3 regions of the Streptomyces sp. NPDC059398 genome follow, and region 2 is predicted to be linked to each of the others. Evidence: predicted binding sites of a transcription regulator. Region 2 holds the regulator's gene; each other region holds the start of a gene.
What was found. The regulator HrcA, encoded in region 2, represses chaperone genes, less so after heat shock. The targets are predictions, from matches to a motif close to TTNGCACTCNGNNNNNCNGAGTGCNAA.
Positions count from the first base shown of each region.

Region 1: a site for HrcA is predicted at 8,859-8,885, ahead of groES (co-chaperone GroES). Genes of this name have one in related genera too.
Region 3: a site for HrcA is predicted at 1,788-1,814, ahead of groL (chaperonin GroEL). Genes of this name have one in related genera too.

Region 1 covers NZ_JBHYWP010000025.1:64,494-75,037, forward strand. The annotation lists gene rimI (ribosomal protein S18-alanine N-acetyltransferase) at 1-97, shown strand, start outside; gene tsaD (tRNA (adenosine(37)-N6)-threonylcarbamoyltransferase complex transferase subunit TsaD) at 90-1,280, shown strand; gene ACFXBC_RS12305 (hypothetical protein) at 1,277-1,573, shown strand; gene ACFXBC_RS12310 (DUF222 domain-containing protein) at 1,607-2,875, opposite strand; gene ACFXBC_RS12315 (hypothetical protein) at 3,775-4,548, shown strand; gene ACFXBC_RS12320 (alpha/beta hydrolase) at 4,716-6,326, opposite strand; gene ACFXBC_RS12325 (hypothetical protein) at 6,868-7,233, shown strand; gene ACFXBC_RS12330 (SAM-dependent methyltransferase) at 7,410-8,636, opposite strand; gene groES (co-chaperone GroES) at 9,032-9,340, shown strand; gene groL (chaperonin GroEL) at 9,453-10,544, shown strand, end outside.
Region 2 covers NZ_JBHYWP010000048.1:43,560-54,103, reverse strand. The annotation lists gene ACFXBC_RS18715 (S41 family peptidase) at 1-400, opposite strand, end outside; gene ACFXBC_RS18710 (ATP-binding protein) at 406-1,356, opposite strand; gene ACFXBC_RS18705 (hypothetical protein) at 1,473-1,991, opposite strand; gene ACFXBC_RS18700 (16S rRNA (uracil(1498)-N(3))-methyltransferase) at 2,188-2,946, opposite strand; gene ACFXBC_RS18695 (nitronate monooxygenase) at 2,943-4,019, opposite strand; gene dnaJ (molecular chaperone DnaJ) at 4,133-5,269, opposite strand; gene hrcA (heat-inducible transcriptional repressor HrcA) at 5,270-6,280, opposite strand; gene ACFXBC_RS18680 (MBL fold metallo-hydrolase) at 6,438-7,283, shown strand; gene ACFXBC_RS18675 (DUF3097 domain-containing protein) at 7,294-8,112, shown strand; gene hemW (radical SAM family heme chaperone HemW) at 8,203-9,405, opposite strand; gene ACFXBC_RS18665 (SpoIIE family protein phosphatase) at 9,462-10,544, opposite strand, start outside.
Region 3 covers NZ_JBHYWP010000011.1:74,812-85,355, reverse strand. The annotation lists gene thrC (threonine synthase) at 1-641, shown strand, start outside; gene ACFXBC_RS06690 (MoaD/ThiS family protein) at 714-989, shown strand; gene ACFXBC_RS06685 (cold-shock protein) at 1,392-1,595, shown strand; gene groL (chaperonin GroEL) at 1,939-3,564, shown strand; gene ACFXBC_RS06675 (hypothetical protein) at 3,827-4,231, shown strand; gene ACFXBC_RS06670 (hypothetical protein) at 4,228-9,060, shown strand; gene ACFXBC_RS06665 (alpha/beta fold hydrolase) at 9,106-9,921, opposite strand; gene ACFXBC_RS06660 (PadR family transcriptional regulator) at 10,023-10,544, shown strand, end outside.

The DNA.
Region 1 (10,544 bases), on a different contig from region 2:
GGGCTATTACCAGCCGGGCAATGTGGACGCGCTCGTCATGCGCCTCGAACTGCGCCCGGAAATGGGCCTCGCACAAGGAACAGAGATCCATGGCTGACGAACCTGTCGTACTCGGTATCGAGACCTCCTGCGACGAGACGGGGGTCGGTATCGTCCGCGGTACGACGCTGCTGGCGGACGCCGTCGCTTCGAGCGTCGACACGCATGCCCGTTTTGGCGGCGTGGTCCCGGAGATCGCTTCGCGGGCGCACCTGGAGGCGATGGTTCCGACCATCGAACGCGCCCTCAAGGACGCCGGGGTCGCCGCGAGGGATCTCGACGGCATCGCAGTGACGGCGGGACCCGGTCTCGCGGGGGCGTTGCTGGTCGGTGTATCGGCGGCGAAGGCGTACGCCTACGCGTTGGGTAAACCGTTGTACGGCGTCAACCATCTGGCATCCCACATCTGTGTGGACCAGCTGGAGCACGGGCCATTGCCCGAGCCGACCATGGCCTTGCTGGTGTCCGGCGGACACTCGTCGCTGCTGCTGGCGCCCGACATCACTGCGGATGTCCGGCCCCTGGGCGCGACGATCGATGACGCGGCCGGCGAGGCCTTCGACAAGATCGCGCGCGTGTTGAACCTCGGCTTTCCGGGCGGCCCGGTCATCGACCGGCTGGCCCGGGAGGGAGACCCGAAGGCGATCGCGTTCCCCCGCGGGCTGACGGGGGCACGGGACGCGGCGTACGACTTCTCGTTTTCCGGGCTCAAGACATCGGTGGCGCGCTGGGTCGAGGCGAAGCGGGCGGCAGGCGAGGAGCTTCCCATAAGAGACGTGGCGGCGTCGTTCCAGGAGGCGGTCGTCGATGTCCTCACGCGTAAGGCTGTACGTGCCTGTAAGGACGAGGGTGTCGACCACCTGATGATCGGTGGTGGTGTCGCCGCCAATTCCAGGCTGCGGGCGCTCGCCCAGGAGCGCTGCGAGCGGGCCGGCATCAGGCTGCGGGTGCCGCGCCCCGGGCTGTGTACGGACAACGGGGCCATGGTTGCGGCGCTCGGTGCCGAAATGGTGGCGCGGAACAGGGGGGCGTCGGACTGGGCCCTGTCTGCGGACTCGTCGCTGCCGGTGACGGACCCGCATGTGCCGGCGGTGGCATCGGATCAGGCGGCGGGAACCGGGCATGCCCAGATGGACGGTGACCCGGGGCATGGGCAAACAGGCGGCCACGGGCATGGTGGCGGGCACGTACACGACCATGACCACGTCCACGAAATCAGCAAGGACAACCTCTACTCATGACCGTCGCGCTGATGTGGGAGGCCCGTGCGGTCGATGGGCGGGGTGCTGAACTGCTGGAGTGGGTACGGCAGCAGGCAGCACAGGCACAGGCGGTGGCTCTCGGCGCCGACATGGACGCTACAGAGGGCCCGCTGCGCCGCGAGTTTCTGCGTGCCCCTCAGGACCGAGTGCTGGTCCTCACCTGGTGGGACGCGCCTTACGATGCGGACCTGCCCGAACTACCCGAACCCGACGCCGGTTTGATCACACGGGCGGTCCACCGTTGGCGTTTTGAATCGGTAGGGGTGGAGTAGGACCGCTGTGGCTGTGCTGTCCTGCTGCCATTCCTACTCCGCGTAGTTGCGCGGCGTGTTCAGGTAGACGTGGCCGGTCGGGCTGACCCAGGTGGTGATTCCGGTGACTGAGTCCCGTGTGACAGTCCAGTTGCCCCGGTGCTTCATGAGGTGGTGGCGACGGCAGACCGGGATGAGATTTTCCGGGACTGTCTGCCCGCCTGATTCGGGACGGTCGTGATCGAACTTCTTGACGTGGTCAAGGTCGCATCGCTGTGCTGGCATGCGGCAGGACGGGAAGGCGCACTGCTGGTCCCGGGCGACGACATGGCGTTCAGTTTCGGCGGTGGGGCGGTAGGTGGTGGGGTCTGTCTTGATGAGTAGCCCTGTTCTGGGGTGAGTGATCAAGCGGCGCCAGATCGTCCCCTCGGCGAAAGCGAGGGTGCGGGCCTGTGTGGCGGTGATGGGGCCGTAGCCCTTCAGTTCCGCTGGGTCTTCGCTCGCGCCGATCAGTACGTCAAGGGGCACGGTGACGTGCACCAGGGCGGTAGGGGCAGCGGAATAGTGCCCGGAGAGGCCTTGGGGGGCCTTGGGGTTCGCGGGCAAGTTCGAACCGGTCGGCAGTACCGGGCGGTTGAGGATGAGATCAGCCAGGGCGTCCACTCGACGCTGGCTCAGGGTGCGGTTGTCCACGACGAGGGTGGTGGCGTGGGCGTCGACTGCTTGGTCGAAGCGGGCTCCGAGCTCCGCAGGTACGGTGGCGCCCCAGGTGACCATGCCGTCGTCTTGCGGATAGCGGACGATCTCCCGCTCTTTCGTGCGCAGTTCCAGTCGGCGTTGGTAGCCCTCGGGGTCCGCCTTGATCACCTGACGGCGCAGCGCTCGGGAACTCTGGCCGGTGGCCTGGGTGGGCATCCTCGTCGCCATGGCCGACTCGACTCGGGCGGCAGCCTGTGGTTCGAGAACCCGGCAGGCGTTGGCGAGATTCCTGGCCTGCATGTAACAGATCTCTCCGCCTTCGAGCAGGCCGAGCGTCCCGGCGTACCGGCCGGCCAGTTCCTTGGCGATCTGAAGCCGCTCGGTGGCGGTGGAGTTGCTGATGCGCAGTGCACACGCCACTTCTTCGGTGGCGTAGTCCCCGTGGTTCAGGAGTTGGGTGTCGACATCGCTCTCACCGGTGGGCGCTGCCTCGGCATGAGCGGCGATGTCCGCCAGCAGATGGACTTGGCGGGCAGCGAACCATGCTGCGTGGCGCTCAAGGACGGCCAGGGCGTCGATACGTCCGCGCGGTGACAGTTTCTTTGTCTCCAGGGATCCGAGCAGCGCAGCAGTCTGGGCTGACGGGGCTGTTCCTCTTAGATGGGCGGCCCAGTCATCCGGTGTCTGGGGTCCGGCTGCGACAGATGGAACTGACGGGGCTTCCGGTCCTGGTCCCGGGGGTGATGCTGCTGCCGGTGTTGACGGTGTTGTCGGCGCCGACCGAGTTGGTGGAGTTGAAGGAGCGGGTGGATCCGGCTGGTCTGGTGAGCCGGGCAGTCGGAGCTGGACGTTTTCGTCCGCCCCGTCCGCCCCGTCCGGCCCTTTCGGCGTGACTGGCTCGGCCGGTTCGTTTACCCCGCCCGTCGACATGCTCAGTGGCTCGTGTTCGCTGGATGAACTGAACGTCCCGGATGAAGCAGGTGATTCAGACTCAGCTCTGTCCAGTACAGCGGTCCGGGAGCCATACGTCAGCCGGGCGGTCTCGATTCGGCTTACGCGGATGGGCCGAGTGGCCCGGCTGGTCCCTACCTTTTGGCGCGTCTGATCAGTCTGGATGGTCATGGCCCACACCCCCGTGATTGGCCTCAACTCTCGCCGTCCCCTTTGGCAAGTCGTCTCCCTATCGTTACTCACTCTCTGTAGTAATGCCAGCTCGCTGCGGGCTTTCACTCGTATGAATGGCAGATCCGGAGGATGGAACTCAACATCTCGACCTTGTCGTAGCCATAGATGAGAGGTGTCGGACGCTCGCCCGTAGGGCATCTTTCGGGTGTAAGGGCAGGGGGCAGCGGGGTTCATCGTCCGCAGGTGTCCGGTCAGGCCGCGCGGGTGTGACCGTAAGGCCCACCGGTCTGAGCAGGTGTTGTTCGGTCTGGCCAGTTGCGCCCAGTCCGGAGTGGAATGGATTCAGCCGAGCCGTCTTCCCTCTACGCTGTGGCGCCATGCCTCCCACATCGCCCGCCATGGACCTCGACCCCGCCCGTCGTGCCGCCTTCGCTCAGGAACTGCAGCGCGCGCTCATGGCGCAGTGCGCCGGGTCGGTGGCAGCGTTGCGTGGGTCGCTTGCCCGGGGGACATCGGATCCGTACAGCGACATTGACATTGCCTGGATGGTGCCCAGTGCGCAGTTCGATACCTGTGTGGCTGCCGTCGAGCGCTGCCTGGGGGCAGTGCGAGCAGTCGTCTCGCTGCGGAGCGATCCCGATGTGCGACGGTCCTGCGGTCGAAGGCTGTTGTTCCTGGCCTTCCGGGATATGCCGCTGTTCTGGCGGCTGGATCTGGAGATCACGACATTGTCTTCTGAGCCGGCCGAGCCGGCCGAGCCGGCCGAGCTGGCTGGAACGGCCGGAACGGTCAATCGTGTCGGCGTGGCCGGGCCGGTCAGTCGGGTCAGCCCGGCCGGCCCGGCGGGAGGAAGTAGCCCTCGGGGGCAGGTGCAGGCGCAGATATCGGGAGACGGCGCATCAGCAGGGCTGGGAGACCCCGAGTGGTCTCTTGCGACCAGTGCGCTCGCCAATGCAGTGGCGGTCGTCAAGGCAGTGCTCCGCGGGCAGCCGGAGGTGGCAGCGGGACTGCTGAAGCGCGGTCTGAGCCGGGTCGGTGCCGGAGGGCCGGCGAGCGGCCGGTGGCGGGCGGACGTCATTCGGCTCGCCGACGCGGCCGCCTGCCACGAGCCCGCTCAGCGCCCCCTCGCCGATCAAATCAAACGTCTCGCGGCCGAGCTGCTGCCGGAGTGACCACCCGGAGCGCGACCGGCACCCGGACGGCGTACACCGGCTCTCACCTGTGCCACCCGTCCCGTGCCGCCCCCCTGCGGTGTGCACTCCACGGCACCGCGGCCCCCAGGCCCCCCGCCCCCTCGGCAATCACCTCTGCCCGAATCCCCCCGGGCCCCCACCCACTCTCAGGAGCAACTGGTCCCGTAAGCCGGCACTTTCCCGTCCAGCAGATAGGCGTTCGCCCTGCCGTCGATGCACGCGCTGCCGTTTCCGTACGAGCAGTGGCCCTCGCCGCCCTTCCAGGTGACCAGCACTCCGACTCCCTTCCCGAGCCGCCGCGCCATGGCCTTCGCCCCGCCGTACGGGGTGGCGGGGTCACCCGTGTTGCCGATGACCAGAATCGGCGGCGCGCCCTTCGCGCTGACCTCCATATGCTTCATTGCCCCCTTGACCGGCCAGTACGTGCACTGGTTCAGGGCCCACGCGAACTGTGCGCCGAACAGCGGCGACGCCTTCCGGAAGGCGGGCAACTGCCGTTCGATCTCCGCCTTCCCCACCGGGACGCCGAAGTCGGCGCAACTGGTGGCCGCGAAGACGTTGTTGCTGTTCGAGTAGTGCCCCTTGGCGTCGCGACCCGTCATGCTGTCCGCCATCGTGAGCAACGGCGCGGGGTTGTGTGTACGGAGGTACACGGCGACCGCGTTCGCCATGCGCGGCCAGCCGGAGTCCGGTGAGTACAACGCGCCCTCGATCGCCGTCAGGGCGAGCGAATCGGTGAGCGTGCGGCCCGTCCTCGCGCCTGCGGGGTGCTTCTCCAGGCCGGTCACCAGATCGGTGAGTACCTTCTCCACCCCCTCGGGGGTGGAGCGGTGCAGCGGGCAGAGATACGTGGCCGCGACACAGGAACGCGCGAAGTGGTCCAGCGCCAGCTGAAAGCCCTTCAGCTGGTACAGGGCCCCTTGCGTGAAGTCCTTGTCGGGGTGCATGACGCCGTCCAGCACCGCACGGCCCACCTTCCCGGGGAAGAGATGGGCATAGGTCGCGCCCAGCTCCGTGCCGTACGAGAAGCCGTAGTAGTTCAGCTTCCTGTCGCCCACGGCCGCACGAATCCGGTCTAGGTCCCTGGCCACATTGGTGGTCGTCAGATACGGCAGGAGAGGGCCGGACTTCTTCGCGCAGTGCGCCGCGAAGTTACGGGTCGCGTCCATCCACTGCCGGACCTCGGTGGGGGTGTCGGGCGTGGAGTCGACCGAGTTGAGCGCATCGGTCTCCCGGTCGGTGAGACAGTTGACGGGCTCGCTGTTGCCGACTCCGCGCGGATCGAAGCTCACCAGGTCATAGCGGGTGTTGAGCTTCGCGAACGTAGGCGTGAAGGCAGGCAGCGTGTCGACACCGGAGCCGCCGGGGCCGCCGAAGTTGTAGATGAGTGAACCGATGCGCTTGCCGGGCCCTGTCGCGCGATGACGGATCAGTGCCAGCGGGATCGTTTTTCCCCCGGGTTTGGTGTAGTCGAGGGGAACGTTCAGCGTGGCGCAGGTCCAGCCGGAGCCCGGCGCCTTTCCCCCGCCCTGCGCCTGGGAAGGGGCGGGGCACGTGGTCCAGGCCGACGGGGCCGGGGCCGGAGGCCTGGCGACGGCGCCCTCGGCCGTCGACGGGGTGTCAGCTGCTGTCGGCGTGTCAGCAGGCGACGCTGTGGCAGCAGGCGGGGCCGGTACGGCCGCGACCGCCGGCCCGCCAAGCAGCAGGGAAGCGGCAGCGGCGCACCCCACAGCACGGCCGAATGCACGACGAGGCACGCCGATCCATGTCTTACGGGGCGGCTCGTGGGCGGGAGCTGCCGGAGGCGGCGTACGGAACGACGTACGCAGCGACGACAGGAACAGTGTACGAAGCGGTGCGGGGTCGGGCAGGGGGAGCAGTGCGGGGCCGGGCGGGGAGAGCGGCGCGGGGCCGGGCGCGTGGAATCGTGCGGGGAGGGACGAGCGGAGCGACAAACGCGCCGACAGGCGCGATGGCTTACGAGGCGTCATATTTTCATCCTCTGACGACCCGTCGGATACCGCCTGGCACACGGGCCGTACGGGGGACAGGCAGACAGTGGCCGATCGCCCGGCCCGCCCGACTTCAGCAAGCCGACCCCACTACCCCCGACCCCACTACCCCCGACCCCACCACCCCTGACCCCACCACCCCCGTTCCAGCACACCCGCCCCCAGCACGCCCAGGTTGCCCGCCGGGGCAATTCGGATCCGGATTGCCGACCGGCTCTTCGGCGCTTGGTGCCTGTACGCGTAACCTTGAAGGATGGAACGCACGGGCCGGGGGGAAGGGCCGCAAGTGAGCTGGTTCTGGTGGGTGTTCATATTCTTCATGGTCGGCGGCTTCGGCTGGGTCGCGGATACGGGCCGCACCGCGCTGCGCACTCGCCATGAGCGCCGGATGGAGCGGCTGGAGACAGCTGAGCGGGAGCGCAGGGAGATCGAGGCGGCGAACAAACCGCCCGAGCCGGTCTGCGGCTGCACACACCACCTCGCCAAGCACGACCGGCAGGGAAAGTGCCATGAGACCGTCGAAGTACCGATGTCCTGGGATGAGAACAAGAAGCCGCTGAGCTTCGAGCCAGGGGTTTGCAACTGTCAGCAGTACGTGGGTCCGCAGCCGTTGTCCCAGGTGTACGCGGAAGATCTGACCGACCTGGCCTGACCGACCTGGCCTGACCGGCCTGCCACGACCGGCCGCCGACCGGCAACGCCGGCCCTGCTTGACGGGGCCCTGGCTGATGAGACCCGGCTTGACGAGGCCCACCCCCGGTGGAGAGAGCCGAAGGGACACAGGGAGCAGCGTCAGGCCCTGTCGCTCCGACAGGCCCTGTCGCCCCGTCAGGAACCGGCAGGCTGCCCGATCAGCATCATCGGCGCGCCCGCGACCCGGGTGAGGATCACGGTGGCCGCGTTGGGTCCCTGGGGCTTGACCCGGCGGCGTACCTCCTCCGGTTCGACTGCCGAGCCGCGCTTCTTGACCGTGAGGTTCCCGACTTCCCGCTCTCGCAACAGGGCTTTCAGCCTTTTCAGGCCGAAGGGGAGTTCATCCGTGATCTCGTAGGCCGTCGCGTACGGCGTCGGGCGCAGTTCGTCCGCCGTGATGTAGGCGATGGTCTCGTCGATGAGCCCGCCGCCGAGCTCCTCGGCCACCTCGGCGACGAGATGGGCGCGGATGACGGCGCCGTCCGGTTCGTACAGATACCGGCCCGGCGTCCGTACTTCGGGGTCGGGGAGTCCGCGGTCTGTGAGGGTGGCTCCTGACGGAAGCAGGGTGGCGCGGCGCAGCCCCGGTTCCGTGCCGAACCAGAGGACCGCTTCCTTGACGTCACCGCTGTCGGAGATCCACTCCGCTTCGGCGCCACTGGGGACCATCTCGTGCGGGATGCCGGGAGCGATCTTGATAGCGCCCGCTGTCCCGTGCGACGGACCGGAGGCGATTCGGTCGGTCACTGCACCCGTGGCCCAGGACAGCGGCGGTGAGTACGCCTCGGGGTTGAAGATCCGGCCCCGCCCGCCACGCCGTGCAGGGTCGACGAAGACCGCTTCGTACGGATCTGTGACGACCTGTGACACATCTGTGCACCGCACCTCGATCAGGCTGCTCAGCCCGAGGACGGCGGCGTTGGCCCGTACGACTTCGGCCGTCAGCGGATCACGGTCGACCGCCAGTACGGAGATCCCGGCGCGGGCGAACGCCAACGCGTCCCCGCCGATACCGCAGCACAGGTCGGCGACGTTGCGTACGCCCAGGCCGGCGAAGCGGCGGGCGCGGTACTCGGCGACGGATTTACGTGTGGACTGTTCCACGCCGTTGGGCGTGAAGAACATCCGGTGCGCGTCGTCGGCGCCGAATTTCGGGACGGCCCGCTGCCGCAGGCGCGCCTGGGCGAGGGCCGTGGAGACCAGCTCGGTGGGGTACGTGCGGCGCAGCCGGGTGGCGACGGCCAACTCCTGGGAAGGGTCGTACTCCCGTAGCGAGGCGAGCAGGGCGGCGCCCTCATCGGTGAACAGCGTGGTGAAGGCGTCGAGGTCGGTCACCCGTCCATTGTGGGTGATGCGGTTCATGTGGTTCGTGTGGGTGATCCGGGTGGCTTCGGGTAGTGCGGATGGTGCCGGATATGGGGGCCGGATGCGGTGGGGGCGGTGCCCGGCGTGGTGCGGGCGGGCGCAGCCGTACGTCCGGTGAGGCCTTGAGTGGTACACGGCGCACGGCGCACACCACACGGCACACGACGCCCCCGGCCGGGGCCGGGAGGAGGAAGCCGCAGCAGACATGGCCGGGGCTCATTGGCACTCCGCTTGACCGAGTGCTAACTGCCGTCCTAGTCTCAGTTCTGGCACTCCCCACGGGAGAGTGCCAAATCTGGCGACGGGCCGGTCCGGCACCCGCGACGACGGATCCATCCGGTCGCCACTCAGACAGTTCACCCCGTGAGATCTCCGAAGGGGGAGACCGGATCGTGTCGACAACCAGCTCCAAGGTTGCCATTAAGCCGCTCGAGGACCGCATTGTGGTCCAGCCGCTCGACGCCGAGCAGACCACGGCCTCCGGCCTGGTCATTCCGGACACCGCCAAGGAGAAGCCCCAGGAGGGCGTCGTCCTGGCCGTGGGTCCGGGCCGCTTCGAGAACGGCGAGCGTCTTCCGCTCGACGTCAAGGCCGGCGATGTCGTGCTGTACAGCAAGTACGGCGGGACCGAGGTGAAGTACAACGGCGAGGAGTACCTCGTCCTCTCGGCTCGCGACGTTCTCGCGATCGTCGAGAAGTAATTCACCGACGTATTTCTTGATCTGCGCCCCTGGCCCCGCATCTGCTGTGTTCGCACAACGAGTGACGGGCACCCGGGGGCGCAGTTCGTTTTGAGAGGACTGAATCAGCTCCATGGCGAAGATCCTGAAGTTCGACGAGGACGCCCGTCGCGCCCTTGAGCGCGGCGTCAACAAGCTTGCCGACACGGTCAAGGTGACGATCGGCCCCAAGGGCCGCAACGTCGTCATCGACAAGAAGTTCGGCGCTCCCACCATCACCAACGACGGTGTCACGATCGCCCGTGAGGTCGAGCTCGACGACCCGTACGAGAACCTCGGTGCGCAGCTGGTGAAGGAGGTGGCGACCAAGACCAACGACATCGCGGGTGACGGCACCACCACCGCCACCGTGCTGGCCCAGGCGCTGGTCCGCGAGGGTCTGCGCAACGTCGCCGCCGGCGCTTCGCCCGCCTCCCTGAAGAAGGGCATCGACGCCGCGGTCAAGGCTGTGTCCGAGGAACTCCTCGCGACCGCCCGCCCGATCGATGACAAGTCCGACATCGCCGCTGTCGCCGGTCTCTCCGCTCAGGACAAGCAGGTCGGTGAGCTCATCGCCGAGGCCATGGACAAGGTCGGCAAGGACGGTGTCATCACCGTCGAGGAGTCGAACACCTTCGGCCTGGACCTGGACTTCACCGAGGGCATGGCCTTCGACAAGGGCTACCTCTCGCCGTACATGGTGACCGACCAGGAGCGCATGGAGGCCGTCCTCGACGACCCGTACATCCTGATCCACCAGGGCAAGATCGGTTCGATCCAGGACCTGCTGCCGCTCCTTGAGAAGGTCATCCAGGCGGGCAGCTCCAAGCCGCTGCTGATCATCGCCGAGGACGTCGAGGGCGAGGCCCTGTCGACTCTGGTCGTGAACAAGATCCGCGGCACCTTCAACGCGGTCGCGGTCAAGGCCCCCGGCTTCGGCGACCGCCGCAAGGCGATGCTCGGCGACATGGCCACCCTCACCGGTGCCACGGTCATCGCCGAGGAGGTCGGCCTCAAGCTCGACCAGGCCGGTCTCGACGTGCTGGGCACCGCCCGCCGCGTGACCATCACCAAGGACGACACCACCATCGTCGACGGCGGTGGCAAGGCTGACGAGGTCCAGGGCCGCGTCAACCAGATCAAGGCCGAGATCGAGTCCACGGACTCCGACTGGGACCGCGAGAAG
Region 2 (10,544 bases):
GCCCGTACGGCAGGGTCCGTGCCGGGCCGCCGTCGACCGGGACGGCCCGCGCCCAGCTGCGCCGCAGCGAGACCTGGCCCTGGGTGCTGATGGCGAGCACCTCGCCGTCCGGGGTCCAGCCCCGGACCGACGTCCGGGCGTCGCCCCAGTACGTCAGACGCCTGGAGGGGCCGCCGTCGGACGGGGCGATATGCACCTCGGGTGCGCCGTCCCTGGTGGAGGTCCAGGCGATCCAGTGGCCGTCGGGCGATATCCGTGGATGGCTGACGGGGCTGTTGTCGGCGCTGACACGCCAGGCACGGCCGCCGTCGAGCGGGGCCATCCAGACGTCGTCCTCTGCGGTGAAGGCGATCAGATCGCCCTGGACATGCGGAAACCGGAGATAGGAAGGCTGTGTCACAGGGATCACCCTAGGCTGTCGCCCAGTCCGGCGAGCCTGAGTTGTCCGTACTCCCGGTGCGCCAGCGGCAGCCGGTAGGTCCCGCCGCGCTGCGCGAGCACCACCGACGAACTCACCAGCGAGGCGAGCGAGGATCCGTCCGGGAAGACCGTGCGGACCTGCTCGGCGGTGAAGGGTCCGGTGAACGCCGACAGCCGGGCCCAGAGCAGCCGTTCGGCCCTGCTGCACAGCTCGTGGCTCCACTCGACGGTCTCCAGGAGCGTGCGGTGCCTGGCCGGGTCGCCGGGGCCGTCGGTGAGGACGGCGAAGCGCCCGCCGGGCGAGCGGAGCACTTCGTACAGCTCCTTGGCGGGCATCTGCCGCAGGCTCCGGGCGGCGAGGAGGGTGGAGAGCGGATCGCCGTCGAGCTGCCCGGCCAGCCGCCCGGCCCAGCAGTCCGGCAGCTCCACACCGTATGAGGCGGCGTGCTCCCTGAGCAGTCCGGCGGTCTGTTCGCGGGACAGCGGCGCGACCTCCACCAGGTCCTCGCCCGGTACGCCGAGCGGTCTGCGGCTGGTGGTCAGGATCCGCAGCTCAGGACAGCTGTCGTGCAGCCGGCCGACGAGGTACGCGCAGCCCGTCAGCACATGTTCACAGGTGTCGAGGAGGAGCAGCCCCCGGCTGTCGGCGAGCAGGTCGAGCACCGCGCGCACCGGGTCGGTGCCGGGGGCGGGCGCGGTGTGCAGCGCGGTGGCCACCAGGTACGGGACGAGCGCCGCGTCCGGGCAGCCGGAGAGGTCGACCCGGTGCACGGGCGCACCGGTGCGCGGGGCGGCGTCGCTGACTCTGCCGGCCAGCCGTGACTTGCCGACGCCGCCGGGGCCCGTGAGGGTCACCAGACGGGTGGCGGCGAGGCGTTCGGAGAGCGCACCGAGCTCCGGCTCGGGCAGGACGTCCGGTTCGGGAAGTGCAGCCATGGCCCCACTCTGACCGGCGAAAGCCCGCCGCGCGCGGGAGTGGGGCGAAGATCCGTACACCTAAATCCGCGGGCGGGATACCTAGACGGGATACCTAAGTGCCGGCCGGGCGGTGGCTACTTGCCCGGGTACTGGGTGACGGTGGCGGTCACCGTCACCGTGGGATGTGCCCCGCCGCCGCCGTGGTCCGAGGCGCGCGGCGCTGTGGCGGTGTCGTGGTGCGGGGCCGCGCAGTTGCCAAGGAGGGTGGCCCTGAAGGCCAGTTGCCCGCCGACCGTGCTGGTCAGGCTGCCGCCCACACAGCGTCCGTCGACGCTCCTGGTCACCCGGCCCTTGACCGTGATGTCCTTCTTGTCCTTGGTCCTGCCCTGGCAGTCGACCTCTGCCACGCGGTGCTTGGCGGTGGAGGACGCGGGCGAGGCGCCGCCCTCGGCGTCCGCGGTGCAGGAGAGCCAGGTGACGCCGACGCCGTGGTGCTCAAGGGCGCTGGTGGCGGTGGTGTCGGTGGTGTAGGCGATGGATGCGGTGTTCAGCCCGTCGACCGGATCGCAGGCCGTGAGGCCCGACACGGCCGCGCAGACGGCGCCGAACGCCACGAGAACCGACCGGTATCGCACATGCCTCGATGCCCCCATACGGAGCAGGGTCCCACTCAACGGGCCCGAAGTGCAGCCTCTCTTCGGCCACTTCACTCTCGCGGGTGGCTTGACCACTCCGGCGGATGGCGGGCCACTCGCGGGTTTCGCGCCGCTCCCGCGGGTGGCGGACCGCTCGTAGCTTTCGCGCCGCCTCCGCGGGTGGCGGACCGGACCACTCCCCCTGCCGGACGGCTCAGCTCCAGCGTCCCGTCCTGGCCAGCAGCAGCGCCGCCGCGGCCGTCCCCGCCGTGGAGGTCCGCAGCACACTGCGCCCCAGCCGGTACACCCCGGCCCCGGCCGCCGTGAACGCCGCGAGCTCCTCCGGTGACACTCCCCCTTCGGGGCCGACCACCAGCACGATCCCGCCCCGGGCGGGCAGTTCGGCCGCGGCCAGCGGCTCGCTGCCGTACTCCTGGTCCTCGTGCAGCACCCCCGCCAGGTCGGCGTCGGCGAGGAGCGCGGCGACCTGCTTGGTGCTCAGCGCTTCGGTGACCTCGGGAAAGCGGGTCCGCCGGGACTGCTTGCCCGACTCCCGTGCCGTACTGCGCCATTTGGCGAGGGACTTGGCGCCCCGGTCGCCGCGCCACTGGGTGATGCAGCGCGACGCCTGCCAGGGCACGATCACGTCGACGCCGGTCTCGGTCATGGTCTCGACGGCGACCTCGCCGCGGTCGCCCTTGGGCAGCGCTTGTACGACGGTGATCCGCGGGACCGGTGACGCGTCCTCGGTGCAGGCGTCCACCCGGAGCTCCAGCCGGTCCTTGCCCTCGGCCGCCAGGACCACGCACTGCGCCCAGCGGCCCGCGCCGTCGGTCAGTACGACGTCCTCGCCCGCCCGCAGCCGCTTCACGGAGACCGCGTGCCGGCCCTCGGGGCCGTCCAGGAGGAAGGTGGCGCCGGATGCCGTACCCGGTCCTGGGACCGTCTCGACGACGAAGACCGGGGCGGTCATGACGCGTCGCCCCCGGCCAACACCGCGCGGGCGGCTGCCAGTTCGGAGATCAGCACCTCGACCAGCTGTCCCGCGGGCAGTTCCCGGGCGAGGCGGTGGCCCTGCCCGGCCCAGAGCGCCATGCCCTGGGCGTCGCCCACCCCGGCGGCGGCCTTGCGCAGTCCGGCGGTGAGGTAGTGCACCTGGGGGTAGGCGGCGGGGGCGTACGGGCCGTGCTCGCGCATGAAGCGGTTGACGAGGCCGCGCGCTGGGCGCCCGCTGAACGCGCGGGTGAGATCCGTGCGGACGAAGAGCGGATTGGTCATGGCCTGCTTGTGCAGCCTGTTCGCCCCGGACTCGGGGCACACCAGGAAGGCCGTACCGAGCTGGGCCGCGTCCGCGCCCGCCGCGAGCACCGCGGCGATCTGGGCGCCGCGCATCAGCCCGCCGGCCGCCACGACCGGCAGCTGCACGGTCTCCCTGACCTGCGTGATGAGCGACAGCACCCCGATGCCCGTGCCGTCGTTCTGCGGGTCGTCGCGGTGGGTGCCCTGGTGGCCGCCCGCCTCGATGCCCTGCACACAGACCGCGTCGGCACCGCACCACTGGGCGGTCTGCGCCTCCTCGGGAGTGGTGACGGTGACGATGGTGAAGGTGCCGGCCCGGTCGAAGGCGTCGAGCACGTCACGGGAGGGGCAGCCGAAGGTGAAGGAGACGGCCGGGACCGGGTTGTCGAGCAGTACGGCCAGCTTGGCCTCGTACCCGTCGTCCGTGCTGCCGTGGACATCGCCGAGGGGCGTCTCGTACCAGGTGGACTCACCGGCGAGCTGGTGGCTGTAGACCTCGACGGCGGCCGGGTCGGGGTTGCTCTCGGACTGCGGCATGAAGAGGTTCACGCCGAAGGGCAGCGAGGTCAGCCCGCGCAGCTGTTTGATCTCCTCGTACATGCCGTCCGCGGTCTTGTACCCGGCGGCGAGGAACCCGAGACCGCCGGCCTCGGAGACGGCTGCGGCGAGCTGCGGGCCTGAAGCACCGCCCGCCATGGGGGCCTGCACGATCGGATATCGGCAGAGATCGGCGAGTACGGAGGACATGACCGCATCGTGCCACGTCCTCCGCACCGCACCGAATCGGTGGCGGCCCGAAGACGACCGCCGGGGCGTCGGCCCCCGGGTGCCCGGGCCCCCGGCAGAAGAACAACCGCGGGCTACCTCCCGTTGAACGCGTCCTTCAACCGGGAGAACAGCCCCTGCTGCCCCGGCTGGAACTGGCCGGTCGGGCGTTCCTCGCCGCGCATCTTGGCGAAGTCCCGCAGCAGCCGCTCCTGTTCGGCGTCCATCTTCGTCGGGGTGAGCACCTCGACATGCACGATCAGGTCGCCACGGCCACCGCCGCGCAGATGCGTGATGCCGCGCTGGTGCATCGGGATCGACTGGCCGGACTGCGTGCCCGGCCGGATGTCGACCTCCTCCAGCGCGTCCAGCGTCTCCAGCGGCACCTTCGTGCCCAGCGCCGCCGCCGTCATCGGGACCGTCACCGTGCAGTGCAGATCGTCGCCGCGCCGCTGGAAGACCGCGTGCGGCAGCTCGTGGATCTCGACGTACAGATCACCGGCGGGGCCGCCGCCGGGGCCGACCTCGCCCTCGCCCGCGAGCTGGATCCGGGTGCCGTTGTCGACACCGGCCGGGATCTTCACCGTCAGGGTGCGGCGGGAGCGGATGCGCCCGTCGCCCGCGCACTCGGGGCACGGGGTCGGCACGACCGTACCGAAGCCCTGGCACTGCGGGCAGGGCCGCGATGTCATGACCTGACCCAGGAAGGACCGGGTGACCTGTGAGACCTCGCCACGGCCGCGGCACATGTCGCAGGTCTGGGCCGAGGTGCCGGGGGCGGCGCCCTCGCCGCTGCAGGTCGTGCAGACCACAGCGGTGTCGACCTGGATGTCCTTCGTGGTGCCGAAGGCCGACTCGTTGAGGTCGATCTCCAGCCGGATCATCGCGTCCTGGCCGCGCCGCGTACGCGACCTCGGCCCGCGCTGGGACGACGTACCGAAGAACGCGTCCATGATGTCCGAGAAGTTGCCGAAGCCGCCCTGGCCGAAGCCGCCGGCTCCGCCGCCGCCCGCCTGCGAGAGCGGGTCGCCCCCGAGGTCGTAGACCTGCTTCTTCTGCGGGTCCGACAGCACCTCGTAGGCGGCGTTGATCTCCTTGAAGCGTTCCTGCGTCTTGGGATCGGGATTGACGTCCGGGTGGAGCTCGCGCGCCAATCGCCGGAATGCCTTCTTGATCTCGTCCTGGGAAGCGTCGCGGCGCACGCCGAGAACGGCGTAATAGTCCGTGGCCACTTACGACTCCGCCAGGATCTGTCCGACGTAACGTGCCACTGCGCGTACCGCTCCCATCGTTCCGGGGTAGTCCATGCGGGTCGGTCCGACCACGCCGAGTTTGGCGACTGCCTCGTCGCCCGAACCGTAGCCGACGGCGACGACCGATGTGGACGTCAGGCCCTCGTGGGCATTCTCATGCCCGATGCGTACGGTCATGCCCGAGTCCTCACCGAGCAGCTTGAGCAGCACGACCTGCTCCTCAAGCGCTTCCAGCACCGGCCTGATGGTCAGTGGGAAGTCATGTCCGAATCGCGTCAGATTGGCGGTTCCGCCGATCATCAGCCGTTCCTCGGTCTCCTCGACCAGCGTTTCGAGCAAGGTCGCGAGCACCGTGGAAACCGTACCCCGGTCCTCCTGTTCGAAGGACTCGGGCAGGTCCTGCACCAATTGTGGGACGTCCGCGAAGCGCCGCCCCACCACCCTGCTGTTGAGCCGGGCGCGGAGGTCCGCGAGAGAAGTCTCACCGAACGGCGCCGGGCAGTCGATCATGCGCTGTTCGACCCGTCCGGTGTCCGTGATCAGTACGAGCATCAGCCGGGCCGGGGCCAGCGCGAGCAGTTCCACGTGCCGCACCGTGGAACGGGTCAGCGACGGGTACTGCACCACGGCGACCTGCCGGGTGAGCTGGGCCAGCAGCCGTACGGTCCTGGCCACCACGTCGTCGAGGTCGACGGCGCCGTCCATGAAGTTCTGGATGGCGCGCCGCTCGGGCGACGAGAGGGGCTTGACCCCCGCGAGCCGGTCGACGAACAGCCGGTACCCCTTGTCCGTGGGGATGCGGCCCGCGCTCGTGTGCGGCTGGGCGATGAATCCCTCGTCCTCCAGGGCCGCCATGTCATTGCGGACGGTGGCCGGTGAGACACCGAGCCGGTGCCGCTCGGTGAGCGCCTTGGAACCGACCGGCTCCTCGGTGCCCACATAGTCCTGGACGATGGCGCGCAACACTTCGAGTCTGCGTTCGCTGAGCACCCGCGCACACCTCCAGCTGTCGATCCGGACCTTCCTGGCACTCGGAATGTTCGAGTGCCAGCAGCGTCCCAGTGTACGGCGGAGGGGTTCACCGCTGGCAAGGGCGGCCTGTCGCGCGGTCGCGCCGGTCTCCGCCGGGCGGGGATAACGTCGGGGTATGGACGCCACTGACCCCTCTTGGACAATCTCCTCCTGGGAAAACTCCGGCTGGGAGCATCTGGCGCCCGGCGTGGGCCGGTGCCGGCTCCCGCGCTGGGACGCCACGGCCGGGCTGGTGGCGGGCCGCTACGGCGCGCTGCTCTTCGACACGGGCGCGACCCTGCGCGAGGGCCGGGAGGTCCGGCTGCGCGCGGAGGCGGCGCTGGGCCGCCGGGTGACCCATGTCGCGCTGAGCCATCCGCACTTCGACCATGTGCTGGGCACGGCCGCGTTCGCAGGCGTCCAGGTGTACGGGGCGGTGGGGACGGAGGCGCTGCTCACCCGGGGCTCGCGCGGCGCCGACGCACTGCGCGAGGACGCGGTACGGCACGGGGTCCCGGCGGCCGAGGCCGCCGAGGCGGTGGCGCATCTGGTCGCCCCGCACCATCCCGTCTCCGGGGAGCTGACCCTCGACCTGGGCGGCCGGAGGGTCACCCTGGTGAACTGCGGCCCCGGCCACACCGGCCACGACCTGGCGCTGCTCGTCCCGGGCGGGAGCGGAGGGCCGGGCCACGGCGAGTCGGGTGGGTACGGCGGGCCGGGTGGGCACGGCGGACCGGGCGGGAGGCCCGAGGGGGCGCCGGGCGGCCGTACCGTCGTCTTCTGCGGTGATCTGGTCGAGGAGTCGGGCGAGCCTCAGGCGGGCCCGGACGCGATGCCGGGGCGCTGGCCCGCCGCGCTGGACCGGCTGCTGGCGCTGGGCGGCGAGGACGCCCTGTACGTACCGGGGCACGGGGCCGTGGTCGACGCCGCGTTCGTCCGTGCTCAGCGGCGGATGCTGGCAGCGCGCCCCGGGGTGTCGTAGCGTCTGCGGAATGCGCAGCTACAGCCCCGACTTCACGCCGCCGTGGAAGAAGCAGACACCCGCCCGCGAGGTCGCGGCCGAGCCGGATCTGGTGGTCGAGGAGATCGCCACCGGTTTCTGCGGTGCGGTGATCAGGTGCGAGAAGACGGCCGAGGGTCCGACGGTCACCCTGGAGGACCGCTTCGGCAAGCACCGGGTGTTCCCGATGGGGCCGCGCGCCTTCCTTCTGGAGGGCCGCCCGGTCACACTCGTACGCCCCACCGCGGCGCCCCGGCGCAGCGACCGGACCGCGTCCGGTTCGCTGGCGGTGCCGGGCGCGCGGGCGCGGGTGGCGCGGGCCGGGCGGATCTATGTCGAGGGGCGCCACGACGCGGAGCTGGTCGAGCGGGTGTGGGGCGACGATCTGCGGATCGAGGGGGTCGTGGTCGAGTATCTGGGGGGCATCGACGATCTGCCCGGGATCGTCGCGGAGTTCGCCCCGGCGGCGGACGCGCGGCTGGGGGTGCTGGTCGACCACCTGGTCCCCGGTTCGAAGGAGTCCCGGATCGCGGCGGAGGTCTCCAGTGACCATGCGCTGGTGGTGGGGCACCCCTACATCGATGTCTGGGAGGCGGTGAAGCCGTCGTCCGTGGGGATCGCGGGGTGGCCGTCCGTACCGCGCGGACAGGACTGGAAGACGGGGGTGTGCCGGGAGCTGGGCTGGCCCGAGAACACCGGCGCCGCCTGGCAGCGCATCCTCGCGAACGTACGGTCCTACCGCGATCTGGAGCCCGCGCTGCTGGGCCGCGTCGAGGAACTGATCGACTTCGTGACGGCACCGGAGGACTGACGCCCCTCCTGGGGGCGCCTCCCAGCGGTAGCTGGGGGAGATTGAGGAGCGGGGTCCGGGGCGGGAGCCCCGAGTGGGCGGCGCCGGCCCTCAGTCCACCAGGTCCCGCACCACCGCGTCGGCCAGCAACCGCCCCCGCAGGGTGAGCACCGCCCGCCCCGCCTCGTAGGCCCCCGCATCGAGCAGCCCGTCCCCCAGGGCGCGCCGGGAAGCGGCGAGCCCCGCCGGGGCCAGGATGTCCAGCGGGCAGCCGTCGCGCAGCCGCAGTTCCAGCAGGATGCGCTCCACCCGGCGGTCCTCGGCCGGCAGGATCTCCCGGCCCGCGCCGGGTGACTTCCCGGCCGCCAGGGCCGCCGCGTACGCGCCGGGGTGCTTGACGTTCCACCAGCGCACGCCGCCGATGTGGCTGTGCGCGCCGGGGCCCGCGCCCCACCAGTCCGCACCGCGCCAGTACAGCTCGTTGTGCAGACAGCGGCCCGCATCGGTGGTGGACCAGTTGGAGACCTCGTACCAGGAGAACCCCGCGTCGGCCAGTACCGAGTCCGCGATCAGATAGCGGTCCGCGTGTTCGTCGTCGTCGGTCATCGGCACCTCGCCGCGGCGGATCCGGCGGGCCAGCTGGGTGCCCTCCTCGACGATGAGCGCGTAGGCGGAGATGTGGTCGGGCCCGGCGCCGACCGCCGCCGAGAGCGACGCCCGCCAGTCGTCGTCGGACTCCCCCGGCGTGCCGTAGATCAGGTCCAGATTGACGTGCTCGAAGCCCGCCGCGCGCGCCTCGGCGACACACGCCTCGGGCCTGCCCGGGGTGTGGGTGCGGTCGAGGATCTTCAGGACGTGCTGCCGCGCGCTCTGCATCCCGAACGAGATCCGGTTGAACCCCCCGGCCCGCAGCTCCGCCAGATACTCCGGGCCGACGGACTCGGGGTTGGCCTCGGTGGTGATCTCGGCGTCCTCGGCGAGGCCGAACTCGTCCCGGACCGCCGCGAGCATCCGTACCAGGTCCGCCGCGTCGAGCAGGGTCGGTGTGCCACCGCCGACGAAGACCGTGCTCACCGGCCGCGGGTCGTCGCCGAGCACCTTGCGGGCCAGCCGGACCTCCTCGGTGAGGGTCGTGGCGTAGTTGTCCTGCGAGGCCAGCACACCGCCCGAACCGCGCAGCTCGGTCGCGGTGTAGGTGTTGAAGTCGCAGTACCCGCAGCGCGTCGCGCAGTAGGGCACATGCAGATAGAACCCGAGCGGCCGCTCACCCGCACCCTTCAGGGCATGACCGGGCAGCGCCCCGTCATCGGGCATGGGCTCACCATCGGGCAGTACGGAAGGCATGCCCCCATTGTCCCCCGGCCCCGGGACTACTCCGCCCGCAGCACCAGGAGCGCCATGTCGTCGTCCAGCGGCTCCACGCCGAACGCGTAGACCGCCTGCTTGATCCGCTCGGCGACGCCCTCGGCGGTCAGCCCCGCGCAGCCCGCGAGCTCGGCCGAGAGTCCGTCGCCGTCGTCGAACATGCGCGGGCCGGCCCGCCGCTCGGTGACGCCGTCGGTGACACAGAGCAGTGTGTCGCCCGGCAGCAGGTCGAAGGTCTCGCTCTCGTACGCGACGCCCTCGACCACACCCAGCAGCATCTGGGGCGCGGCGGCGGCCCGTACGGTCCCGTCGGGGCTCAGCAGGAGGGGCAGCGGGTGGCCCGCGCTGGCCAGGGTGCACCGCACTCCGGCGCCGCCGGGCAGCGGCACCAGCTCGCCGTAGAGCAGGGAGAGGAACCGGGACTGGGGGTCCTCGTGCAGCTCCTGGCCGCCCGCCACCGCGACCATCCGGGCCGCCGCCTCGGCGGTCTCCATCGCGTCGTCGAGCAGCAGCTTGTTGAGCCGGTCCAGCACCTCGGAGACCTGGTAGCCCTCGCGGGCGAGCAGCCGCAGCCAGGGGCGCGCGAGCCCGGTGACGACAGCCGCCTCCGGGCCGCTGCCCTGGACATCACCGAGCGCGAAGCACCAGCGGCCACCCGCGCTCTCGCCGGGGAAGACGTCGTAGAAGTCGCCGCCCGCGACGCCCTCACCGCGCGGCTCGTAGACAAGGGCGCTGTCCACGCCGGGGATCTCGGCGACGCTGCTGGGCAGCAGTCCGCGCTGCAGGACCCGGCTGATGGTGGCCTGCCGGGTGTACTGGCGGGCGGCGCTGACCGCCAGCGCGACCCGGCGCGCGAAGTCGCCCACCAGGGCGGTCACTTCCTCGTGGGCGCGGCGCCCGGCGTTGCGGCCGAGGAGCAGGGTGCCCAGCGGGCGGCCCGCGGTGAGCAGCCGGTAGCCGAGCACCGTGCCGTCGGCGCCTGCCGCACCGTCGGCGAGTGGCCACTCCAGGGGTACGGCGCCGCCGCGCGCCGAATCGGGCAGCTGCGGCGGGTCCTTCTCCAGTACGGCCCGCAGCTCGTCGATCCG
Region 3 (10,544 bases), on a different contig from region 2:
GCTTCGTCAACGTCAACCTCCGCCCGTACTACGGCGAGGGTTCCAAGACCCTGGCGTACGAGATCTGCGAGCAGCTCGGCTGGCGGCTGCCCGACCAGATCGTCATCCCGATCGCCTCGGGCTCCCAGCTCACGAAGATCGACAAGGGCCTCCAGGAGCTGATCAAGCTCGGCCTGGTCGAGGACAAGCCGTACAAGATCTTCGGTGCGCAGGCCGAGGGCTGCTCGCCGGTCTCCACCGCGTTCAAGGCCGGGCACGACGTCGTACGGCCGCAGAAGCCGGACACGATCGCCAAGTCGCTGGCGATCGGCAACCCGGCGGACGGCCCGTACGTCCTGGACATCGCGCGGCGCACCGGTGGCGCGGTCGAGGACGTCAACGACGAGCAGATCGTCGACGCGATCAAGCTGCTGGCCCGGACCGAGGGCATCTTCGCGGAGACCGCGGGCGGGGTGACCGTCGGCGTGACGAAGAAGCTCATCGAGGCCGGTCTGCTCGACCCGTCCCTCACCACCGTCGTCCTGAACACGGGTGACGGCCTGAAGACCCTGGACGCGGTCGCCCCGACGTCCGGCCCGACCGCGACGATCCGTCCGACCCTGGACGCGTTCCGCGAGGCCGGACTGGCCACGGGCGCCTGACACCCGCTGTCGACCGCCTGACACCGCCGTCCACCGTCCGACACCGCTGCCCATCCCCGGAAGGCAATCCGCATGAGCGTCAAGGTCCGTATCCCCACCATCCTCCGCACCTACACCGGCGGCCAGGCCGAGGTCGCGGCCGACGGCGGCACCCTCTCCGAGGTCATCGCCGACCTGGAGAAGAACCACACGGGCATCGCGGCCCGAGTCCTGGACGACCAGGGCAAGCTGCGCCGCTTCGTGAACGTGTACGTGAACGACGACGACGTCCGCTTCGAGCAGGGCCTGGAGACGGCGACGCCGGACGGCGCGGGCATCTCCATCATCCCGGCCGTCGCCGGCGGCTGAGCGAGCCCGCTGCCGCCCCCGCCCGGCATCTCCGCTGGACCCGTTGCCCTCTCCGCGTACGAAGCGGAGGGGGCAATTCAGCATGATTGAACACGGTAGAGTTGGGGCAGCCCCCTTGATCGCCCGCATCGCGGGCAGCCGAGCACGCGTCAATGTGCGGGCAATGTGCTCCCTCTCTTTGCGGCGTAAGTGCCCTTTGCCCGGCCCGACTTGCCCGGGGATCCCCGGAAATCCGCCGAATGGCGCCCTCGGCCGCGCTCAGAATTCTCGTCCGATTGACCTGTTGCAGAGGGCAGTTGGGCAGATACATTCAGCCGCGGTCGACGCGTTCCGGCGCAAGGTCTGACCCGGATCCCGCGAAGTGCGGGCTCTGTGCAAGGGCCAGTAATAGGGGAGTTAGTCATGGCTCAGGGCACCGTCAAGTGGTTCAACGCGGAGAAGGGGTACGGCTTCATCGCGGTCGACGGTGGTGCGGATGTTTTCGTCCACTACAGCGCGATTCAGATGGACGGCTACCGCACCCTTGAAGAAGGTCAGCGAGTCGAGTTCGAGATCTCGCAGGGCCAGAAGGGTCCGCAGGCGGACATGGTCAAACTCGCCGTCTGATCTCGGCGCGATCGGCCACCGAAGCACTCACGCATGAGAGGCCCGTACCCCACAGAGGGGCACGGGCCTCTCGTGCGTCCGGACCGCATCCTTCCCTTGCGCTTGCTCCCTCCCGTCACCCAACCCCCACCCCCACCGGGGCCTTCTCCGAAGGCGCTTGCACTCAAGGGGGTCGAGTGCTAATCATTGGCGTTAGCACTCTCCCAGTGAGAGTGACAGAAGGACCGGGTTGGTGAGGCCCGCGGGCCGGGTGGGGCAAGGAACCACCGGGCAAGCAGGCCGTCCGTCGCGGGCACCGCCAGGTCTGACGCTTTCCACCCCCTGTCCGGGAGGACCACTTCACATGGCCAAGATCATCGCGTTCGACGAGGAGGCACGGCGCGGTCTCGAGCGCGGGATGAACCAGCTCGCCGACGCCGTCAAGGTCACCCTCGGCCCCAAGGGCCGCAACGTCGTCCTTGAGAAGAAGTGGGGCGCCCCCACGATCACCAACGATGGTGTGTCCATCGCCAAGGAGATCGAGCTCGAGGACCCGTACGAGAAGATCGGTGCCGAGCTGGTCAAGGAGGTCGCCAAGAAGACGGACGACGTCGCCGGTGACGGTACGACCACCGCGACCGTCCTGGCGCAGGCGCTGGTCCGCGAGGGCCTCCGCAACGTCGCCGCGGGTGCCAACCCGATGGCGCTGAAGCGTGGCATCGAGAAGGCCGTCGAGGCCGTCTCCGCCGCCCTCCTGGAGCAGGCCAAGGACGTGGAGACCAAGGAGCAGATCGCTTCGACGGCCTCCATCTCCGCCGCTGACACCCAGATCGGCGAGCTCATCGCCGAGGCGATGGACAAGGTCGGCAAGGAAGGCGTCATCACCGTCGAGGAGTCGCAGACCTTCGGTCTTGAGCTTGAGCTCACCGAGGGCATGCGCTTCGACAAGGGCTACATCTCGGCGTACTTCGCCACCGACATGGAGCGTATGGAGGCGTCGCTCGACGACCCGTACATCCTGATCGTCAACTCCAAGATCGGCAACGTGAAGGACCTCCTTCCGCTGCTGGAGAAGGTCATGCAGTCCGGCAAGGCGCTGCTGATCATCGCGGAGGACGTCGAGGGCGAGGCGCTGTCGACCCTGGTCGTCAACAAGATCCGCGGCACCTTCAAGTCCGTCGCCGTCAAGGCCCCGGGCTTCGGCGACCGCCGCAAGGCCATGCTCGGTGACATCGCCATCCTCACCGGCGGCACGGTCATCTCCGAGGAGGTCGGCCTCAAGCTGGAGAGCGCCGGTCTCGACCTGCTCGGCCGCGCCCGCAAGGTCGTCATCACCAAGGACGAGACCACGATCGTCGACGGTGCCGGTGACAGCGACCAGGTCCAGGGCCGCGTCAACCAGATCCGCGCCGAGATCGAGAACTCCGACTCGGACTACGACCGCGAGAAGCTCCAGGAGCGCCTCGCGAAGCTGGCCGGCGGCGTGGCCGTCATCAAGGCCGGTGCCGCGACCGAGGTCGAGCTCAAGGAGCGCAAGCACCGCATCGAGGACGCCGTTCGCAACGCGAAGGCGGCCGTCGAGGAGGGCATCGTCGCCGGTGGTGGCGTGGCCCTGCTCCAGGCCTCCGCGGTGTTCGAGAAGCTGGAGCTCGAAGGCGACGAGTCGACCGGCGCCAACGCCGTGAAGCTCGCCCTGGAGGCCCCGCTGAAGCAGATCGCCGTCAACGGTGGTCTCGAAGGCGGAGTCGTCGTCGAGAAGGTCCGCAACCTGACGGTCGGCCACGGCCTGAACGCCGCGAGCGGCGAGTACGTGGACATGATCGCCGAGGGCATCATCGACCCGGCGAAGGTCACGCGCTCCGCGCTGCAGAACGCCGCGTCGATCGCCGCGCTGTTCCTCACCACCGAGGCCGTCATCGCCGACAAGCCGGAGAAGGCCGCCCCCGCGGGCGCCCCGGGCGGCATGCCGGGCGGTGACATGGACTTCTGATCCTCCGCTTCCAGCGAGGATCGGCTGCTCCAGACGCCGTACGGCAACCATCAGGGCGCCGGCACGGCAAGCAGTACGGCCGGTAGTACGGCACGTACGGCAAGCAGTACGGACCGAGGGCGGTACCCCTTCCCGGAGGGGTACCGCCCTCGGGCGTTCTTGGCTCGAATACCCCTCAAAACTGCTGTGTGCATGGTGAGTTGCCTCGCTAGGGTTGACACGCGTGGTCGACCATCGCGAGGGGGCTGGCATGGATCTGCGGGTGACGGCTGACGGGGAAGGGCGCGGCGACCTGAGGGCGATCCTGGAGTGGCTGCTCGGCGTCGACGAGCTGCGCGGGCGGGTGACCCCGCAGGAGCGGCCACCGGTCCCGGGGACGCTCGGGCCCGTTCTCGACGCGCTCGCGGTGGCGCTGGGCCAGGGCGGTGCGGCGACCGGAGTGGTCACCGCGCTCGTGTCATGGCTGCGCGGCCACCGCAGCGACGTCACCGTCAAGGTCACCCGCCCCGACGGCGCGTCCGTCGAGCTGTCCGCCCAGCGGGTGCGGCTGCTCGGCGACCAGGAGCTCAGGTCCCTCGTACAGGACGCGGCGCGCGCGCTGGACGCCCCGCCGGCCCCTCCCGGCGACACCCCGGAAGATCCCGACGGCGCCGGTGTCCGGCCGTGACCGGGCTGTCCGGCGCCGGAGTCCGGGTGCTGCTCATCGGTACGGGCACCCACGACGGGCCGACGCTCACCTCGGTCCCCTCCGTACCGAGAGCCGTCGAGGCGCTGCGTACCCGGCTGCTCGACGTCTGCGGGGTGCCGCCCGACCGGCTCCGTACGGCCATCGACCTGCCGGACGCGCAGAGCATGGCCCAGGCCATCACCCACGAGGCCCAACTGGCCGAGACGACCCTGCTCATCCACTACGTCGGGCACGGGCTCATCGGTCCGGGCGACGAGCTGTACCTCGCTGCCCGGTCCACCGACGCCCTCACCCCGGGGCTCGCCGCCCACCAGGCCCTCCCGGTGTCCGCGGTCCGCGAGGCGCTCACCTCGTGCCGCGCCTCGTCCGTCGTTGTCGTGCTCGACTGCTGCTTCTCCGGCCGGGCCGACCTCGGCAGCCGTACTCAGTCGTCCGTGGCGCTGCCGCCCGCGCACGGTATGTACGTCCTCAGCTCGGCCGAACAGCTCGCGCTCGCCCCGCAGGACGCCGAGTACCCGGCGTTCACCGGTGAGCTGATCCGGCTGCTCGACGAGGGCGACCCGCTCGGCCCGCCGCTGCTGACGCTCGACGCGGTGTACGAGTATCTGTTCCGCGCCCTCAACTCCCGTGGCGGCCCGCGCCCCCGGCGGCAGGCGGGGGACCGCTCAGGCGCCCTGGTCATCGCCCCCAACCGGGCCGCCCCCGCCCCGGCCGCCGACGAGCCCGGCCCGCAGAACGGAGCGCCGGACGGAGCGGCGGAGGGAGCAGCGGACGGAGCAGCGGATGGCCGGGATCCGGCCCGGCAGGAGCCGCCTCAGTCCCCGGGCCGCAGCCCGTACCTCGGTCTGGAATCCTTCACCGAGGCCGACGCCGCCTACTTCCACGGGCGGGAGCGCCTGGTCGACGAGGTGCTGCGGGCCGCCGCCCGGGCCCTGGCGGACGCCAGGCCGCTGGTGCTCGTGGGCCCGTCGGGGGCGGGCAAGACCTCCCTGCTGCACGCCGGTCTGCTGCCCCGGGCCCGGGAGGGCGGCAGCCCGCAGCTGCCCGGCTCCGAGGGCTGGCGGTACGAGGTGATGTCACCCGGCGACGATCCGGTGCGCGCGCTCGCCGGGATCCTGCACACGGAGGCCGCGTCGCTCCGTACGGACCCCGCTTCGGCATCGGTGGCAGCGGCCGACGCCGTACGGCAGGGGGCGGCCGGGCGCGGAACGGCCCTGGTGGTCGACCAGTTGGAGGAGATGTTCACGTTCTGCCGCTCGCAGCGGGACCGTGAGCTGTTCCTGAGCGCGCTCGGCGGGGCGGCAGCGGGCGGCGCGCTCGTCGTGCTGGCGCTGCGCGCGGACTTCTACGGTCAGGCGCAGACCCTGCCCGAACTGGCCGACACGCTCCAGCACCACCAGGTGCTCGCCGGTCCCCTGCGCTCCGACGAACTGCGGGCCGCGGTCGAGGCACCGGCGGCGGCCGCCGGGCTCTCCTTCGAGGAGGGGCTGGTCGACCTCCTGCTGCACGAACTCGGCGGCGCCCATCTGCCCGAAGGGCCGGCGGGCATCCTGCCGTTGCTGTCCCACACGCTGTGGGCCACCTGGCGCCGGCGCCGCGGGGCCCGCCTGACGTTCGCCGGGTACCAGCGCAGCGGCGGTGTCACCGAGGCGATCGCGACCAGCGCCGACCGGGTGTACGGGCGACTGGACGAGGCGGGGCAGCAGGCGGTGCGCCGGATGCTGCCGCGCCTGGTCCGGGTCGACGACGACTCCGTCGACACCGTACGTCCGGCCGACCGCGGCGCCGTACTGGACGGCCTCGCCGACCCGGCGGCGGCGGAGCGCGCGCTGGGCGAACTGGCGGACGCCCGGCTCCTGGTGCTGGACGAGAACACCGTACGGATCAGCCACGACGCCCTGCTGCGCGGCTGGCCGCTGCTGCGGCAGTGGGTCGCGGAGGACCGCGAGTGGCTCCGCGTCCGCCAGCAGTTTGCGGCCGACGCGGCCGCCTGGCACCGGGCGGGAAACGACCCCTCGCTCCTCTACCGCGGTGCCCGCCTGGCGAGCGCCCGGGAGGCCGCCGGGCGCGCGATGGGGGTGGGGCCGGGCGGCGGCGCGGGTGCGGGCGCGGGGTCGGGCGGGGGTGTCGGGCCGGGCGCAAGCTTCGGGTCGGGCGCGGGGTCGGGCGGGGGCTCCGGTCCGGGTGCGGGCTCCGGTTCGGGCGTGGGCTCGGGCTCGGGCTCGGGCGTGCGCTCGGGCTCGGATGCGGGCTCCGGTTCGGGCGTGGGCTCGGGCTCGGGCTCGGATGCGGGCTCCGTTTCAGGCGCGGGCTCCGGTCCGCGCACGGGTCCGGCCGGGGGGCCCGCTGCGGGTGCGGGCACGGGTGCGGCCCGGGGCTCCGGTCCGGCCGGGGACTCCGCTCCCGGTGCCGACTCTGCGCTGCTGGTGTTCCTCGACGCATCGGCGCGGCGCGAGCGGCGCGCCAGGCGGCTGCGGCGGACCGCTGTCGGTGCCCTCACCGCCCTGGCCGTACTCGCCGCGACCGGCGGGGTGGCGGCCGGGGTGTTCCAGCGGCAGGCCGTCGCCCAGCGCAACCACGCGGTGGCCCGGCTGGTCGCCGCCGAGGCCGACGAGTTGCGCGGAACACAGTCGGGGCTCGCCAAGCAACTCAGCATGACCGCCTACCACTTGGACCCCGGCGCCGGAACCGCGACGCTGTTCGCCGGACTGGAGACCCAGGGGACCTTCGGCGCCGATCAGCCGGTGACGGACCTCGCGGTCGGCCACGACGGACGCACCCTGGCCCGGTCGACCGGCAACTCCGTGGTGCTCTCCGACATGCAGGGCCACCGGCTGGGCGGCGCCGGTCTGCCGGGGGCGGGCGCGCTCGCCCTGTCGCCCGACTCCCGTCTGCTGGCGGCGACTTCGTCGAAGGGGGCCGTACGGCTCTGGGCCGTCCAGGACCGTTCCCGGCTACGCCCGGTCGAACTGCCCGGGGTGCGTCCGGCGGGCAGCGTCGACCCGGTGGCGTTCAGCCCGGACGGAAGGCTCCTCGCGGTCGGTTCGTCCTCGGGCGCCGTGCGGATCTGGGACGTCTCCGATCCCCGCGCGGTCCGCCTCTCCCGGACCCTGACCGGTCAGACGGGTGCGGTCGACTCCGTCGTCTTCGCGCCGTCCGGGCAGGGACATCTGCTGGCCACATCGGGCGCCGACGGAAAGATACGGCTCTGGCACCCGGACGGCCGGGCACGCTCGTCCGCACTCGCCACGCTGACCGGTGCGAAGGCGGACTCCGATCTCGCCAGGATGCCGCTGCACCGCCTGGCGTTCACTCCGGACGGGCGACGGCTGGTGGGCCCCGGCGACGGGCGGAAGACCGACCTGCGGCTGTGGAACGTAACGGATCCGGCGCACCCCGTATCCCTGGCATCGGCCAGCCGCTTCGACTCGATCCACTCGGCCGCGTGCCAGAGCAACACCCAGGTGACCACGGCGTTCAGCCCGGACGGTGGAACTCTGGCGCTCACCTGCAAGGGCAGTCTGCAGCTGTGGGTGATGGCCAAGGACCAGTCCCATCTGACCTTCGGCAGTGAGCGGGCGGGTACGGCGGACGTGCACGGGGCGGAGGGCCCGGCGCTCTTCGGCGCCCGTGGCCACCAGCTGTTCCAGGCGGGCACCCAGGGCATCCAGGTCTGGTACGTGGAGGACGCGCCGAGGATCGGGGCCGCGGCCACCTTCGGCGTCAAGCCGAGCGGCTTCCAGTACAGCACCCTCTTCAGCGGCGGCAAGCGGCGTCTCTTCCTCGTCCAGGGAGCCAATTACGGCATCCTCCGGGATCTCACCGGAGGCGTCGCGCACCACCGTCTGCTGGCCAACCTGCCCGGCAGCGGCGACATCGGATCGGAAGGCGCGGCGTTCAGCCCCGATGGCCGGATCCTCGCCCTCAGTGAGAAGTCGGGGGACGAGCAGGTGATCGGGCTCATCGACACCCGGCGCCCCAAGTCGAAACCGGTCGGCACGATCAGGGAGGACCTGACCAACGGCCTGGAGGACGCGCAGTTCAGCCCGGACGGCAAGACCCTCGCCATCGCCGACAACAACGACTACCGCCCGGCCGCGTCCCATGGCCCGGCCGTCAGGCTCTTCGACGTCAGCGACCCCGCGCACCCCCGCAAGCTCGTGAGCCTGCCCGGCGACGTGTTCTACGTCCGGTACTCGCCGGACGGCCGGCTGCTGACCGCCAACACGGCCGACACCCTGCTCCAGTGGGACGTCTCGGACCGCGGCCATCCCGTCGCGCTGCCCACCCAGCGCCTCACCTCGGGGGCCGCCCTCTCCCAGTCGGCTTTCAGCCCCGACGGGCGGGTACTCGCCGTCGCCGACTCGGCCGGTGTCACCCGCTTCTGGAAGGTCGGCCACGACCGGCTGTCCGGACCACCGACGGTGGCCAGGACCGGCAGCTCCGGAACCGGTATCGCGTTCAGCCCGGACGGCAGCACGCTCGCCCTGGCGATCGGCGCACAACTCGACACCCCGACCGGTTCGGCCAAGAGCCACATCGCACTCTGGGACGCCGGGAACCCGTCCTCCGTGCATCTCCTGGGCGCCTTCTCGTACGGCGATGATCTGGAAAGCTCGCCGCTCTCTTACAGCGGTGCGGGTCAAGGCCCCCCGCTGCTGGGCTCGATGGGCGACTCGGCGACCGTCTGGAACACCGATCCCGACTACCTGATCAGGGTGATGTGCCTCAGCACCGGGGACGTCATCACCCGCGAGGAGTGGGCCCGTTATGTGCCGGACACGCCGTATGATCCGCCGTGCTCGTAGGGCCGTGACGCGGGCACCCGGATCCTCGGAACCCGGGGGACCGCGTCACACCGCCCCCGGTGCGGCGCGGTGTGGTGCGGCGCGGTCCAGGAACTCCCGTACGGTGACGCCCAGTTCCGTCTGGTGCGTGAGGTAGAAGTCATGGTGGCCGTCGATCGTCACGACCTCCGTGCCGGGCCGACGGCGGACCATCTCCTCCGCGTGGGCGCGGGGGACGACCGCGCTGCGTTCGCCTCGTACGACCATCAGCGGCTGCTCGGCTGCGGTGAAGTCGTCCCACCAGTCGCCCCGGACACCGGCTTTGGCGGCCTGGACGGCATCCGCCTGCCAGAGGAACCGCCAGCCCTCCGGTTCCTCGACGGCGCTCTCGGTGAAGTGCCGGGGCTCGTCCACGCACGCGAGCGCGTCCAGCATCGCGCCCATGCTCGGGAAGTGCGTCGGCAGCGCTCGCAGTTGATCGTCGCCCATCGGCGCCCGGTACTCCGCAGGAAAGTCCAGCACGACCACGGCCGATACCAGTTCCGGCCGTCTGGCGGCCAGTTGGTAGGCGGTGATGCCGCCCAGTGAGTGCCCGACGATCGCGACAGGGCCGAGTCCGAGGTGTTCGACGAGCGCCGCCGCGTCCGCGACGTAGCCCTCGCGCCCGTAGTCGTCCGGGTGGTCGGAGAGGCCGTGTCCGCGCTGGTCGAGTGCGATGAGCCGGTATCCGGACCCGAGGTGGTCGGCGAGCCCGAGCAGGGAACGGCCACGCCCGTAGGCGCCGTGCAGGGCGAGGACGGGGCGGCCTGGGCCTCCCAGGTCGATGTAGGCGAGCCGTATGCCGTCCGGGGTGCGGAAGTGCTGTGTGGTTGCCGTGGTCATGGGTTTGACTCTAACAGAGGTATCTCTATTAGAGGTAAAACATGTCGTGCGGCTACCCTGGGCAGCTACGACGACCACGAAGTACGCACCTCGGAGGCCCGGTGCTCACCCTCTGCATCCTCGGATTCCTCAACGAGGAACCCCTGCACGCGTACGACCTGCGCGCCCGTATCTCCGGGCTCAGCGGCCACGTGCGCCCCGTGAGCGACGGCGCTCTCTACCCGGCCATCAAGCGTCTCGAAGCCGCCGGGCAGCTCACCCGCCACACCGAGCCCGGTGAACGCGCCACCCCTCGTCAGGTCCTCACCCTCACCGCGTCCGGCCGGACCGAACTCCTGCGCCGCCTGCGCGATCCCGCCGAAATCGAGATCACCGACCGCGACTCCTTCTTCGTCCTGCTCGCCTTCCTCGGCCAACTGCCCAGCCCCGCCGACCAGGCCCACGTACTGCGCCGCCGCCTCGCCTTCATGGACAAGCCCGGCAGCTACTTCTACGAGGACGGCCGCCCACTGCGCGCCCGCGACATGATCGACCGCTTCCGCCACGGCATGCTCCAACTCGCCCACGCCACCAGCAAGGCCGACCGCGCCTGGCTGGAGCGCACCGTCGCGGAACTGACATGC